4 regions of the Bradyrhizobium sp. SZCCHNS1050 genome follow, and region 4 is predicted to be linked to each of the others. Evidence: predicted binding sites of a transcription regulator. Region 4 holds the regulator's gene; each other region holds the start of a gene.
What was found. Region 4 encodes PhoB, which activates phosphate uptake and scavenging genes when phosphate is short. Its sites were predicted from a motif close to TGTCATNNANCTGTCAT; they were not measured.
Positions count from the first base shown of each region.

Region 1: QX094_RS28750 (DUF47 domain-containing protein) is a predicted target of PhoB. The motif match lies at 1,682-1,698, and genes of this name have one in related genera.
Region 2: phnC (phosphonate ABC transporter ATP-binding protein) is a predicted target of PhoB. The motif match lies at 2,069-2,085, and genes of this name have one in related genera.
Region 3: QX094_RS00270 (Orn/Lys/Arg decarboxylase N-terminal domain-containing protein) is a predicted target of PhoB. The motif match lies at 1,679-1,695, and genes of this name have one in related genera.

Region 1 covers NZ_JAUETR010000002.1:932,705-936,468, reverse strand. The annotation lists gene QX094_RS28760 (branched-chain amino acid ABC transporter permease) at 1-626, shown strand, start outside; gene QX094_RS28755 (branched-chain amino acid ABC transporter permease) at 628-1,596, shown strand; gene QX094_RS28750 (DUF47 domain-containing protein) at 1,740-2,384, shown strand; gene QX094_RS28745 (anion permease) at 2,399-3,406, shown strand; gene QX094_RS28740 (peptide chain release factor 3) at 3,547-3,764, shown strand, end outside.
Region 2 covers NZ_JAUETR010000001.1:622,766-626,529, forward strand. The annotation lists gene phnE (phosphonate ABC transporter, permease protein PhnE) at 1-38, opposite strand, end outside; gene phnD (phosphonate ABC transporter substrate-binding protein) at 134-1,066, opposite strand; gene phnC (phosphonate ABC transporter ATP-binding protein) at 1,146-1,955, opposite strand; gene QX094_RS02860 (DapH/DapD/GlmU-related protein) at 2,130-2,792, shown strand; gene QX094_RS02865 (alpha-D-ribose 1-methylphosphonate 5-triphosphate diphosphatase) at 2,789-3,764, shown strand, end outside.
Region 3 covers NZ_JAUETR010000001.1:55,776-59,539, reverse strand. The annotation lists gene QX094_RS00270 (Orn/Lys/Arg decarboxylase N-terminal domain-containing protein) at 1-1,634, opposite strand, end outside; gene cobT (nicotinate-nucleotide--dimethylbenzimidazole phosphoribosyltransferase) at 1,777-2,832, shown strand; gene QX094_RS00260 (histidine phosphatase family protein) at 2,832-3,425, shown strand; gene QX094_RS00255 (adenosylcobinamide-GDP ribazoletransferase) at 3,422-3,764, shown strand, end outside.
Region 4 covers NZ_JAUETR010000001.1:989,644-993,407, forward strand. The annotation lists gene QX094_RS04660 (trypsin-like serine protease) at 1-1,138, opposite strand, end outside; gene phoB (phosphate regulon transcriptional regulator PhoB) at 1,286-1,993, opposite strand; gene phoU (phosphate signaling complex protein PhoU) at 2,010-2,726, opposite strand; gene pstB (phosphate ABC transporter ATP-binding protein PstB) at 2,757-3,578, opposite strand; gene pstA (phosphate ABC transporter permease PstA) at 3,575-3,764, opposite strand, start outside.

The DNA.
Region 1 (3,764 bases), on a different contig from region 4:
AGCGCACCATGCTGCAATGGATTGCCGGGCTCGACCATCTCTACGGACTGCTTCTGACGTTCGGACTGGCGCTGATCATCCAGGGCGTGTTCCAGAACTTCTTCGGCTCGTCCGGCCTGCCTTATGCGATCCCGGATCAGCTCCGCGGCGGCATGAACCTCGGCTTCATGTATCTGCCGGTCTATCGCGGCTGGGTCGTCATATTCTCCCTGGTCGTCTGTCTGGCGACCTGGTTCCTGATCGAGCGGACCCGGCTCGGCGCCTACCTGCGCGCGGCCACCGAGAATCCGACATTGGTGCGGGCGTTCGGCATCAACGTGCCGCGCATGATCACGCTGACCTACGGCCTCGGCGTCGGGCTCGCGGCGCTGGCCGGCGTGTTGTCGGCGCCGATCAACCAGGTGCGGCCGCTGATGGGCGAGCACATCATCATCGTGGTGTTCGCGGTGGTCGTGATCGGCGGCATGGGTTCGATCATGGGCTCGATCATCACCGGCTTCCTGCTCGGCGTGATTGAGGGACTGACCAAATATTTCTATCCCGAGGCTTCCAACACCGTGGTCTTCGTTCTGATGGTCCTGGTGCTGCTGGTGAAGCCGACGGGTCTGACCGGACGGGCGGCCTGACATGACATCCATCACCGACGCAACCCTGCCGATCACCCCGCGCGCGATGCGCGACGAGATGATCGTGTTCGTCATCATGACAGCGCTGCTGGCGATCGTGCCGTGGACCGGGCTGTACCCGTTCTTCGTCATGCAGGCGCTGTGCTTCGCGCTGCTGGCCTGCGCCTTCAACCTCCTGATCGGCTATGGCGGCCTGCTGTCGTTCGGCCATGCGATGTTCCTGGGAACGGCCGGCTATTGCAGTGCCCACGCGCTGAAGGTGTGGGGGCTGCCGCCCGAGCTCGGCATCCTGACGGGCGTCGCCGGATCGTTCGTCCTGTCGGTGATCACCGGCTACATCTCGATCCGACGCCAGGGCATCTATTTCGCGATGATCACCCTGGCGCTGTCGCAGCTCCTGTACTTCATCTATCTGCAGGCGCCGTTCACCCATGGCGAGGACGGCATCCAGGGCATTCCGCAGGGCCGGATGTTCGGCATCCTCGACCTGTCCAAGCCGACGGTGCTCTATTACGTCGTGCTGGTCGGCTTCCTCGCCGGCTTCCTGCTGATCTTCCGCACCATCAACTCGCCGTTCGGCGAGGTGCTGAAATCGATCCGTGAGAACGAGCAGCGCGCGATCTCGCTGGGCTACAAGACCGACCATTACAAGCTGCTCGCCTTCATCCTGTCGGGGACGCTGGCGGGCCTCGCCGGTGCGCTGAAGGTGTTCGTCGCCCAGAATGCCTCGCTGACCGACGTCGAGGTCGGGATGTCCGGCCAGATCGTGCTCATGACCCTGGTCGGTGGGCTCGGCACCGTGTTCGGCCCCGTCGTCGGCGCGTTCGTGATCGTCGGCATGCAGCAATATCTGTCCGGGTTCGGCCAGTGGGTGACGGTGATCCAGGGCGTGATCTTCGTCGCCTGCGTGCTCACCTTCCGCCGCGGCGTCGTCGGGGAAATCGCCCATCTGTTCAAGCGATCCCTCTAAGTAATTGATCTGAAAAGAGATCGTCGAAAGGGCAGAAAGCGGTGGATGATCCGGCCACCGCTTCTGCTGGTGCGCGATCCGGAGTATGACAGTTCTGTGACGGGCCGGCCCTGGCCCGTTTCGGAATGGATGGATCTCGTCCCATGCTGCACTGGTTTCGCGCCGTCCTCCCGCGGGAGGAGCGGTTTTTCGATTTGTTCGCCCGCCACAACAAGGTGGTGATTCAAGGCGCCCATGCGCTGCAGGACATGCTGCAGGGCGGCGACGACATCCTCAGGCATTGCCAGCGCGTCAGCCAGCTCGAGAACGAGGCCGACAACATCACCCGCGAAGTGCTGACCGCTGTCCGCCGCACTTTCATCACCCCGTTCGACCGCGGCGACATCAAGAACCTGATCACCTCGATGGACGACGCCATCGACCAGATGCAGCAGACCGCCAAGGCCGTGGTGCTGTTCGAGGTCAAGGAGTTCGAGCCGACCATGCGCGAGATGGGCACCTTGCTGGTCGACTGCGCCAACCTGATCGGAAAGGCGTTGCCGCTGTTGCAGGCGATCGGCCAGAACGTGCCGATGATCACCGCGATCACCGAGGAGATGACCAAGCTCGAGGGACGGGTCGACGATCTCCACGACATCGGGCTGAAGGAGCTGTTCCTCAAGCACCGCAACGCCAACACGATGGACTTCATCGTCGGCGCCGAGATCTATGACCATCTGGAGAAGGTCGCCGACCGCTTCGACGACGTCGCCAACGAGATCAATTCGATCATGATCGAACAGGTCTAGGGTAGGGCCGCGCCGTGGACGCTCAACTCGGCCTTCCGATCCTGGTCGGCCTCATCGCCGTCGCACTCGCCTTCGATTTCCTCAACGGCCTGCACGACGCCGCCAACTCGATCGCGACCATCGTTTCGACCCGCGTGCTCCGGCCGCAATATGCGGTGTTCTGGGCCGCATTCTTCAACTTCGTGGCGTTCGGCGTGTTCGGCCTCCACGTCGCCCAGACCATCGGCACCGGCATCATCGATCCCGCGATCGTCGACGCGCAGGTGATCTTCGCTGCGCTGGTCGGCGCCATCGTCTGGAACCTCGTCACCTGGGCGGCCGGCATTCCGTCGTCGAGCTCGCACGCGCTGATCGGCGGGCTGGTCGGGGCAGGGGTCGCCAAGGCCGGCATCTCGGCCACCGTCTGGAGCGGCCTGTCCAAGACCGTGCTGGCGATCGTGCTGTCGCCGCTGGTCGGGCTGGTGCTGGCGATGATCCTGGTCGCGATCGTGTCCTGGGCCTCGGTGCGCTCGACGCCGTTCGCGGTCGACCGCGCCTTCCGCATCCTGCAATTCGCTTCGGCCTCGCTCTATTCGCTCGGCCATGGCGGCAACGACGCGCAGAAGACGATGGGCATCATCGCCGTGCTGTTGTACTCGCAGGGCCATCTCGGCGAGCAGTTCACGGTGCCGTTCTGGGTCGTGCTGTCGTGCCAGGCGGCGATGGCGCTTGGCACCCTGATGGGCGGCTGGCGCATCGTCCGCACCATGGGCCTGCGCATCACCAAGCTCAACCCGATGCAGGGCTTCTGCGCCGAGACCGGCGGCGCCATCACGCTGTTCCTGGCGACGTTCCTCGGCGTGCCGGTGTCGACCACCCACACCATCACCGGCGCCATCGTCGGCGTCGGCGCCGCTCGCCGTGCCTCGGCGGTGCGCTGGAACGTGGCCGGATCGATCGTCTATGCCTGGATCTTCACGATTCCGGCCTCGGCCATCGTCTCGGCGCTGACGTTCTGGCTGGTGTCGGTGCTCCGGCACTGATCCGGGGCGGGCGAGGGGGCAACTCGCCGGTTGGAGTTGCGGTGCAAAACGCCTATATGGAGGGCGCGCGGCGGCCGTGATCCCGCGCCTTTCCCATCAAATCGCCCGCTCTCTGGCCCCGAAACGACGTCCGCCGCCTCATGTCCGATACAAGTTTGACGACCGAACAGCCGTCCCGCTCCGCGCTCTCCGACGAGGTCGCGCGCCGGCGCACCTTCGCCATCATCTCGCACCCGGACGCCGGCAAGACGACGCTGACCGAGAAGCTGCTGCTGTTCGGCGGCGCCATCAACCTCGCCGGCCAGGTCAAGGCCAAGGGCGAGCGCCGCAACACCCGCTCGGACTGGATGAAGATCGA
Region 2 (3,764 bases), 370 kb from region 4:
AGCTGCTGGCTCGGAAGGATCGAAACGGCAACAGCCATCGGCTTCGTGCTGCTCTTGGTTCGGACGTGCGAGGGATTCTTCAACGGACGAGCCGGGCCCCACGAGACCCGGCTCACCATCGATGGATCGTCGATCAGGACGCCTTCTTGCGCAGGCTGTCGACGAATTTGATCAGGTCGATCGTGCCATCCCAGTCCTTCGTCGTGGCAGGGTGGAAGCCCTTCTTCTGGCCGTCGGAGAGACGGTCGAAGGCGGCCTTGTCCTTGATCGGCGCATCGAAGAAGGCCTTGGCGATCGCCGATTTCAGATCGGCCGGCAGGTCGGTGTTGTAGGCGTAGGGGCCGTTGATGATCGGCGCCGACTTGTGAATGATGCGGAAGTCGTCCTTCTTCATCGGCGAACCGTCAGCGTTCTTCAGCATGCCCTTGGTCAGCATCTGCGCCAGCGTCGAGTCGTTGTCGCTCGTCCATTGGTTGGCCGCGATGTCGACAGTCCCCTGCGACAGGGCCAGCACCGCGTTCTCGTGGCTGCCGGTGAAGACAACCTTGCCAAAATACGTCTCGGCGTCGGTCACGCCCATCTTGTTGAGCTCGAAGCGGGGCACGTTGTTGCCCGACGTTGAGTTCGGATCGACGAGGCCGAGATTCTTGCCCTTGAGGTCTTCGACCTTCCGGTACGGGCTGCTCGCCTTGACGAAGAACACCGAATAGTAGCCGGTGCTGCCGTCGGAGTTGATGTCGTTGGCGAAGGCATCGGTCTTGACCCCGGTGAGCCGGGCGCGGGCGAACGAGGCCGAACCGTAGCTCGCGATGTGGATGTTGCCGGCGCGCTGGCCTTCGATCACGGCCGCATAATCGTTGGCGATGCGCAGCGTCACCTTCACGCCCAGCTCTTTCGAGAGATAGTTCACGAAAGGCGTCCAGCGCTCGGTGACACCCGAGGCGTTCTCTGCCGGGACCACGGCGAAGGTCAGCTCAGGATACTTCGCCTTCCAGTCCTCGGCTGACGCCGAGGCCGTGAAAGCCAGCGCAGCGACGCCCGCCAGAACGATGCGACGATTGATCATAACATGCCCTCTTGTTGCAGTAAGTAACAGGTCTCGCCCCCGCGCCATGCGGAAGCTCGAGCTTGCAGAAATCCGCGTCTCAGGCCACGGCCGCTTCGCCGAGTACCGGCACCGTTGCCGCCGGTGCCGGATGGATCGAACCCATCACCTCGTCCGCCTCGAGATCGTAGAGTTCACGTGCGATCTGCGCCGTCAGCGCCGACGGCACGTCGTCGAACACGATCCGTCCGGTCGCCATGCCGATCAGGCGATCGCAATAGCTGCGCGCCAGATCGAGCGAATGCAGATTGCAGACGACGGTGATGCCGAAATGCTTGTTGATGCGCAGCAACGCGTCCATCACGATCTTGGTGTTACGGGGATCGAGCGAGGCGATCGGCTCGTCTGCGAGAATGATCTCGGGGTTCTGCACCATCGCGCGCGCGATCGCGACGCGCTGCTGCTGCCCGCCCGAGAGCTGATCGGCGCGCTGCGCGGCGAGGGAGGCCATGTCGAACTGCTCGAGCGCCGACAGCGCCATGGCGACATCCTCCGCTGGCCAGAGCTGCGCCAGCGAGCGCCACGACGGGATTTCGGCCAGTCGCCCCATCAGCACGTTCGTCAGCACGTCCAATCGGCCGACCAGATTGAACTGCTGGAAGATCATCGCCGAGCGCGCGCGCCACTGCCGCAGGTCACGGCCGCGCAGCGCCGTCACGTCGAGATCCTTGAAGAGGATGCGGCCGCCGCTCACCGGGCTCAGGCGATTGATGGACCGCAGCAGGGTCGACTTGCCGGCGCCGGAACGCCCGATCACGCCGACGAAGCTGCCCGGTGCAACAGAGAAGGATGCATTGTCGACTGCGGCTTTCATGCCAAAACGGCACGTCAGGCCATCCACCACCAGCATTGAATTCTCCAGACGCCTCGCTTTGGCCTATCGCTAACGTCTGGATTCTACAGTTATGTGACAGCGACACTGCGGCGCCACATCCGTCCACACGCTGGCCGCAGTCATGCAGATGTCACGCCTCTGTCATAAGGGAGATCCAACACCCTCACAGGCGTAGAGACAGGACGCGAGATGGCCGGCAAGTCGCTTTCGATTGAACCTACCGTTGACCCTTCGGCCAAGCTCCAGGACGTGACGCTCGGCGCCTATTGCGAGATAGGCGCCCGCACCATCCTGCAGGAGGTGACGATGGGCGACTACTCCTATGTGGTCAACGATTCCCAGATCACCTACACGAGGATCGGGAAGTTCTGCTCGATCGCGGCGATGACCCGGATCAATCCGGGCAACCACCCGATGCAGCGGGCGACGCAGGCCCATTTCACCTATCGCGCCAGCGCCTATTTCCCAGGAGAGCCGGACGATGCGGAGTTCTTCGCCTGGCGGAGAGAGCATCATGTCCAGATCGGACACGATGTCTGGATCGGCCATGGCGCGATCGTGCTGCCGGGCCGCAACATCGGCACCGGCGCGGTCGTGGCGGCCGGCGCCATCGTCACCAAGGACGTTGCGGCCTATACCATCGTCGCCGGCAATCCGGCGCGCCCGATCAAGCGCCGGTTTCCGCGCGAGGTCGAGCAGCGGCTGCTGGATCTGGCGTGGTGGGATTGGAATCACGAGGCGCTGCGCGCGGCGCTGCCGGATTTCCGCAAGCTCGCGATCACCGCGTTTCTCGACAAATACGAGGCTGCCCTCGACGCACGCGTCTCGGTGCGGCAGAGTGCCGCCCCATGACCGATATCTCCATCTCGCGAGGCCGCTGCCTCGTCGATACCGACTTCGTCGACACCTCCTTGATCATATCCGGCGGCGTGATCGCCGGCATCGGGACACCGGGACGCCGGTCGGGTCTCGAACTCGATGCGGAGGGGCTCACCGTGCTTCCCGGCATCGTCGACATTCATGGTGATGCGTTCGAGCGCCAGATGATGCCGCGCGCCGGGGTCGATTTCCCGACAGACGTTGCGCTGATCGACAGCGACCGCCAGGCCATCAGCAATGGCATCACCACGGTCTTTCACGCGACGACCTGGTCATGGGAGCCGGGCCTGCGCAGCGCCGACAATGCGCGGCGCCTGCTCGAATCGATCGAAGCGCTGCGCCCGCGGCTCGCAGCCGACACGCGCTTTCATCTGCGTCACGAGACCTTCAATCTCGACGATGAGGAGGAGATCGGCCGGTGGCTCGCCGACCGGCGCGTTGACCTGTTCGCCTTCAACGATCACATGGATTCGACGGTGGCGAGTCTGGACAAGCCGCACAAGCGCCAGCGCATGGTCGACCGCACCGGCCTGCCCGGCGCGGAGTTCGACCGGTTGGTCGCGCGCATCGCCGCTCGCGCCGACGCCGTTCCGGCCTCGATCGCGCGGCTGGCCGAGATCGCACGCAAGGCTGGTGTCCGCATGCTGTCGCATGACGACAACAGCCCGGCCATGCGCAAGGCGTTTCGCAGCCAGGGAGTGACCATCGCAGAGTTTCCGGTCAATGAGGAGACCGCGCGCGAGGCCGCTCAAGGGGACGACGCGATCGTATTCGGCGCGCCCAACGTCGTCCGTGGCGGCAGCCATACCGGGTGGACGAAGGCCAGCGACATGATCGCCAAGGGCCTCTGCTCGGTGCTGGCCTCCGACTACTACTATCCAGCGCCGCTGCTGGCAGCGTACCGGCTTGCGGCCGACGGCGTTCTTCCGCTGGCGCGCGCCTGGG
Region 3 (3,764 bases), 930 kb from region 4:
TCCGGAAAGCCGTGCCATGCCGCCCCGGGCGCGAGCTGCCACAGCGCGGCATCGGTCGCGAGCTGGTCGGTCGAGAGCGCCTCCCAGGCCACGTCGTGGCTAGCCCCGGGATTGGCCGCATCGGGGATCGATACGCGATCCGGAACGAATGGCTCGAAGAACCAGCGCCGCGCCGGATCCTTCTCCTTCTCCTCGAATTCGCGGCGCATCGCCCGGATCTTCTTGCGCAACTCGATGCCAAGCCGGATCGTGTCGTCCCACAGGACCTCGCCGGAGCGGCCCTTCATCATCTGCGCGCCGACGTCCAGCGAGGCGAACAGCGGGTAGAACGGCGAGGTCGAGGCGTGCTGCATGAAGCTTTCGTTGAAGCGGCGATGCTCGATCCGCCGCCGCTGTCCCTTGATGTGGCGGTCCTTGACGTGGATCTGCGATGCCTGGGAGAAACTCGCGAGCTGCTTGTGGGTCGATTGCGTGGCGATGATGCCGGGAGCGTCGGGCCCGAGATCGCCGAGGCCCATGGCGAAGCGGCCAGCGTAGAGCGGGTGGAATTTCATGAAGCCCGCCCAGGCCTCGTCGAACATGATGTAGTCGCAGAGGTGCCCGATCCGCTTCAGGATCATTTCGGCGCTGTGGATCGTGCCGTCATAGGTGCACTGCTCGACCACCGCGACGCGGAACGGGCGCGGCTTGCGCCAGGCGTCAGGATCCTTGACCAGCGGGTTGTCGCGGATCTGTTGCCGGAGGTGCTCCTCATCGAGCAGATCCCAGCGCATCGGGCCGATCAGGCCCCAGGGGTTGCGAACCGTTGGGACGTAGATCGGGACTCCGCCGGAGATCAGTAGCGCGCCGTGATGGGCGGCCTTGTGGTTGTTGCGGTCGAACAGCACGAGGTCGCCGTCGGTGACCAGGGCCCCGAGCACGACCTTGTTGGAGGTCGAGGTACCGTTGAGGACGAAATAGGTCTTCTCGGCGCCAAAGATCTGCGCCGCTTCCTTCTGCGCGCGCAGCGCCGGCCCCTCATGGGTCAGGAGATCGCCGAGATCGAGCACGGAATTGTCGAGGTCGTCCCGGAACACGGCCTCGCCGAGATGCTCGACGAACACCCGGCCGATCGGGCTGCGGCTATAGAACACGCCGCCATTGTGCCCGGGGCAGGTCCAGAGCTGGTTGCCTTCCTCGGCGTAGTCGACCAGCGCGCCGAAGAATGGCGTCTTCAGTGTCTCGGCATATTGCTTCAGCCGGCTGACCAGGTTCTTGGCGATGAAGGCGGGCGTCTCCTCCGACAGGAAGACGTATCCGTCGATGAAGTCGAGCACCTCGACCGGCAGATCCTCGAACCGCTTGCGGCGGATCAGGAGGATGATCGGGAAGTCCAGTCCGCGACGGCGCATCAGGTTGATCAGCGACGCCGTCTTGCCTTCCAGGCCCTTCTTGCCCCAATCGACGACCATGCAGCCGATCGCGGCATCCGTCTGCACGGCGATCTCGGCGTCCTCCAGCTTGCGGGCGCGCACCACCTCGAAGCCCGAGCGCTGGATCTCCTCGATGATCTGGTTGAAGCGGACGCCCGCAAGGTCGTCGGTCTCGAACACGGGAGCGGCGAACAGGAAGGTGAAGCGGCGGAAGTATTCCATGAGAGTCTTTCGGGCTGGGTGGCAGCCACCTGTCGTCACGTTCGATGACGGTTCGATGACAATAGGGCGCCTCACGGAGCTTGTCTCGGCCGCCTCGCGGTGGCAATCGTCCCGAACCCGAGTGATGCTGAAAGGATCCGTGGTGCTTCCCGAATGGATCAGCCTTGATTGTGTGGCCCCGTCCGAGCTCCATCGGCAGGCGGCGCTGGAACGCCAGGCCCAGTTGACCAAGCCGATTGGTGCCCTTGGGCGATTGGAGCAGGTGGCGGTCGAGCTGGCGGCGCTGCAGGCGTTGGAGCGGCCGGGGGCCGATCGGGTCCCGGTGGTGCTGTTCGCGGGGGATCATGGCATCGCGGCGCGGGGCGTGTCGGCGTATCCGCCGGAAGTGACGGTGCAGATGCTGCACAACTTCGCGGCCGGTGGCGCAGCGATCTCGGTGCTGGTGCGCAGCCTGGGCTGTCCGCTCGAGGTGGTCGATGTCGGTACGCTGGCGGATGAGCCGGTGCCCGGTGTCGTCGTCGACAAGCCGCGGCGCGGCACGCGCGACTTCAGCACCGGGGCGGCGCTGACGCCGGAGGAGGTTGCGTTCGCGGCCGACGCCGGACGGCGCGCGGTGGCGCGGCAGGCCGATCACGCGCCGCAGCTCGTGATCTTCGGCGAGATGGGGATCGGCAACACGACGTCGGCGGCAGCGATCGCCGCTGCGCTGCTGTCATGCGCGCCCGCGGACATCGTCGGCAGCGGCACCGGGCTCGACGCCGACGGACGGGCGAGGAAGGCTGCGGTGATTGCCGATGCGTTGGGGCGACACGGGCTCACGGCGGGAGCGGCCGTCGCGGACGTCCTGGCTGCCGTCGGCGGCTTCGAGATCATTGCGATGGCCGGCGCGATCGTCGCCGCCGCGCAGCGGCGCTGGCCGGTGCTGGTCGACGGCTTCATCGTCTCGGTCGCGGCGCTGGTCGCCGTCCGCCTCAATCCCTCCTGCCGTCCGTGGCTGCTGTTCTCGCATCGCTCGGCCGAGCGCGGCCACGCCATCGTGCTCGACGCGCTCGGTGCCCGTCCGCTGATCGACCTCGATCTGCGGCTCGGCGAGGCCTCGGGCGCCGCCACTGCGCTGCCGATCATCCGGCTCGCCTGCGCACTCCACAACGGCATGGCGACGTTCGCCGAGGCCGCCGTATCGGGTCGCGAAGCCTGATGCGGATCGATCTGCTGCGGCACGGGACGACAGGACGGGACGGCCATCTCGACGGCCGTACCGACCCGCCGCTCAGCGACCTCGGCTGGGATCAATTCCGGCGGCAGACGCGGAGCCGGATCTGGCACAGCGTCGTCAGCTCGCCGTTGGCGCGCGCGCGTGCGGCAGCGGAGGATTATGCCCGGCTGACCGGCTGCGCGCTGGACATCGACGCGGATTGGAGCGAGCTCGATTTCGGCCTCTGGGACGGGCGGACGCATCGCGACATCGCCGCGGAGCCCGGAGGCGAAGCCTTGCTCGACGCCTTCCATGCCGATGCTGTAATCCGGGCGCCGGGCGGTGAGAGCTGGTCCGATTTGCAGGCGCGGGTGGCGCGCGCAACACATCGTATCCTTGTCCGGCCCGAGCCTGCGCCGGTTCTGGTGGTGGCGCATGGCGGCGCCATGCGCGCAGCGCTCTCGCATCTGCTCGGCTGGCCGCTGCGCCAGCTGTGGAGCCTGCGCATCCGGCCCGGCACGCGGATCACGCTCGAAGCCGGGCAGGGCGATGATGGTGTATCTTGGGGCGAAATCGTCGAGATCATCCAGCCATGAGTCTGCGTGAATTCTGGATCGCATTGCAGTTCCTGACACGGCTGCCGACACCGCGGGTCGCTGAGTCGCGACCGGACGATCTTGCACGGGCGTCGGTCTGGTTTCCGGCAGCCGGACTGGTGATTGGCGCCTGTCTGGCGCTGGTCGCCCGCCTTTTTCATGATGCCGATCCCTGGATCGTCGCGCTGACCGTGCTGGTCGCCTGGATCGGGATCACCGGCGCGCTGCATCTCGATGGGCTCGGCGACGTCGCCGACGCGTTCGGCGCCTCGCATGGCAAGCCGGAACGCTTCATCGCCGTGCTGGGCGATCCCCATGCCGGCAGCTTTGCCGTCGTCG
Region 4 (3,764 bases):
GGCAATGCACCGTCAGCAGCATCTCGTCCTTGGTCATGCCGGCGCTGCAATTGCGCTGGCCGGTCGGCGAATAGCGCCGCTCCTGGCCATAGCCGATCTCGGAGATGGTTCCGGCCGTGGTCGCAGCCTGCAATTCCTCGCGCGTCAGCGCCCTGACCTCAACCGGCTTCGACGGCAGCGCGTCCTTCAGCACGATCAGTGCCCAATCGGCGGGCGAGCGGTCGAGCGACCATCTGTCGTGCCGGGTCGGGACGAAATCGGGCGCCACGATCAGCTTGTCGGCGACCGACGATGCCGCCGGCGTGCCCCTGTTCATGCCGGCCAGGAAGCGGACGTTGCCGGGGCTGACCTGCGCCACGCCGTTGAACACGCAATGCGCCGCGGTGAGCACGACGCGCGGCGCGACCAGCGTGCCGGTGCACCAGCCGCCGGTCGAGTATTGCGCGACGGTGACGACGCCGATCGACGACGCCGGCCACGAGGTGGGATCGACGACCTCGCCGATGTGGCGGTCGAGCCCGAGCAGTTGCTCCGGACGCGGAGCGGCGATGCCGGCCTCCGCCGATTCCGGCTTCGGCCGCCAGGCCGCAATGGCACTCTGGGCCTGGACGCGCTGCGGCTCGGTCAACTTGACCCGCTGCACGTCGCGGCCGGCCGATCGCACGCCGCTACGGCCCGCCATCACCAGCCAGGCATAGCCCTGCACGACGTCCTGTTTCACACCGCGGCCGTCGAGCAGCATCAGGCCGAGCATGTATTGCGACTGGGCGAAGCCCTGCGCCGCGGCGCGGCTGAACCAGCGGCCGGCTTCGCCGTAATTGCTCGCAACACCTTCGCCGTTGACGTAGGCGATGCCGAGATAGTGTTGCGCGACAGCGAGCCCCTGATCGGCGGCCTTGCGGTACCACGCCAGCGCCTCGGCGGGGTTGCGCGGTTGGCCCCAGCCGAAGGCGTGCATGAAGCCGACGTCGAACTGCGCCCGCGCATCGCCCTTGGCGGCCAGCGGCAGCAGCCGTCGCATCGCCGCCGCATGCTGCCCGTTGCCTGCCGCCGCGACCGCGTCTTCGAGCTCGGCGGCCGTGGCGCCCGCCGCGCCGCCGAGCAGCACGGCAAGAGATATGATGATGGTCTTGATCAAGGGCGTCCGCTGGGACCGAAACATCGTGACGGGCCACGAAGCAGACACGATCAAGACGGCGGCGGCGTGGCGGAAAGCGGACCGCGATCTCCTCAATCGGGCCGCCTCGCGTCTCACACCTGCTGCGTCCTCACGCCCGATCGCCCCTTACACCTGCTCGCTCTTGGCGAAGCGATCATCGAGCGCATAACCGGCGCCGCGCACGGTGCGGATCGGGTCCTGCTCGCGGCCGGGATTGAGCAGCTTGCGCAGGCGGCCGATATGGACGTCGACGGTGCGCTCGTCGATGTAGATGTCGCGGCCCCAGACACTGTCGAGCAGCTGCTCGCGGCTGAACACGCGGCCGGGATGCTCCAGGAAGAACTCGAGCAGGCGGTATTCGGTCGGACCGAGATCGATCGGCCGCCCCGAGCGCGCCACGCGGCGTTTCTCGCGGTCGAGCTCGATGTCGCCATAGGACAGCACGGTCGCCAGCCGCTCCGGACTCGCCCGCCGCAGCAGGCCTTTCACCCGCGCCAGAAGCTCCGGCACCGAGAACGGCTTGACGATGTAGTCGTCGGCGCCGGTCGCGAGGCCGCGCACGCGCTCGCTCTCCTCCCCGCGTGCGGTGAGCATGATGATCGGCAACTGCCGGGTCTCGGTCCGCGCCCGCAGGCGGCGGCACAGCTCGATGCCGGACAGGCCCGGCAGCATCCAGTCGAGCACGACGAGATCGGGAACACGCTCCTTCAGGCGCGTGTCGGCTTCGTCGCCGCGCGCCACGGTCTCGACCTCGTAGCCTTCGGCCTCGAGGTTGTAGCGCAGCAGCGTCGTCAGCGCCTCCTCGTCCTCCACCACCAGAATTCGGGCGCCCATGTCTGAACCGTCTCTCTCAGTTGCCGGGGATCGTCGATGCGAAGCTCGTCATGTCGCCCTTCGGGCGCTTGTCCATGATCTGCTGGCCTTCGATCATATAGAACACCGTCTCGGCGATGTTGGTCGCGTGATCGCCGATGCGCTCGATATTCTTGGCGCAGAACATCAGGTGGATGCAGAACGAGATGTTGCGCGGATCCTCCATCATGTAGGTCAGGAGCTCGCGGAACAGCGAGGTGCAGATGGCATCGACTTCCTCATCGCCCTTCCACACCGTCATCGCCGCCGGCAAATCGTGCGCGGCATAGGCGTCCAGCACCGTCTTGACCTGCGACTGCACGAGATCGGTCATGTGCTCGAGCCCGCGGATCAGCTTCAGCGGATGGAAGTCGCTCTCCAGCGCCGCGACGCGCTTGCCGATGTTCTTGGCGAGATCGCCGATACGCTCCAGATCGGTCGCCACGCGCATCGCGCCGACGATCTCACGCAGGTCGACCGCCATCGGCTGTCGCCGGGCGATGGTAAGAACGGCGCGCTCCTCGATGATGCGTTGCAGCTTGTCGACCTCGGCGTCGGTGGCGACCACCTTCTGGCCGAGCGCGATGTCGCGCCGCACCAGCGCATCGACGGAATCGACGATCAGCCGCTCCGCGAGGCCGCCCATCTCCGATACCAGACGGGTGAGGTCCTGCAGATCGCTGTCGAACGCCTTGGCGGTATGTTCACTGGCCATGATGATCTCCTGAAGACAATGTCGTCGGCGTCAGCCGAACCGGCCGGTGATATAATCCTGGGTCCGCCGATCGCTCGGCGAGGTGAAGATCTTGCTGGTGTCGTCGAACTCGATCAGCTCCCCGAGATACATGAAGGCGGTCTTGTCGGAGACGCGCGCCGCCTGCTGCATGTTATGCGTCACGATGGCGATCGTATAGTTTTCGGCGAGTTCCTGGATCAGCTCCTCGACCTTGGCGGTCGAGATCGGATCGAGCGCCGAGCACGGCTCGTCGAACAGGATCACCTCCGGCCGGACCGCCACGGTACGCGCGATGCACAGCCGCTGCTGCTGGCCGCCGGACAGCGACAGGCCCGAGGCGTTGAGCTTGTCCTTGACCTCGTTCCACAGCGCGCCGCCGCGCAGCGCCTTCTCGACCCGGTCGTCCATCTCCGACTTGGAGATCTTCTCATAGAGGCGGATGCCGAAGGCGATGTTCTCGTAGATCGTCATCGGGAACGGCGTCGGCTTCTGGAATACCATGCCGACCCGGGCACGCAGCAGGTTCAGATCGAGCTTGGGATCGAGGATGTTGGTGTTGTCGAGCATCAGCTGCCCGGTCGCCCGCTGCCCCGGATAGAGATCGTACATCCGGTTGAAGATGCGCAGCAGCGTGGACTTGCCGCAGCCGGACGGGCCGATGAACGCGGTGACGCGGTTGGTGCCCAGCGACAGGTTGATGTTCTTCAGCGCGTGATGGTCGCCGTAGTAGAAGTTGAGGTTGCGCGCGGTCACCTTGGCCGGCGCATCCGGAAGCGCCTTGCCGTGAAGAGCGTGATTGGGCTGACTGACGGAGACGGACAGTTCGGTCATTTGGTGTTCCTCTCGGCGCCGAGAATGCGTGCACCGATGTTCAGGGCGAGCACGGCCAGAGTGATGAGAAGGGCTCCGCTCCAGGCCAGTTGTTTCCAGTAGGCATAAGGGCTCTGGACGAAATTGTTGATGGTGACGGGCAGGTTCGCCATCGTCTTGGAAAGGTTGAGGCTCCAGAACTGGTTC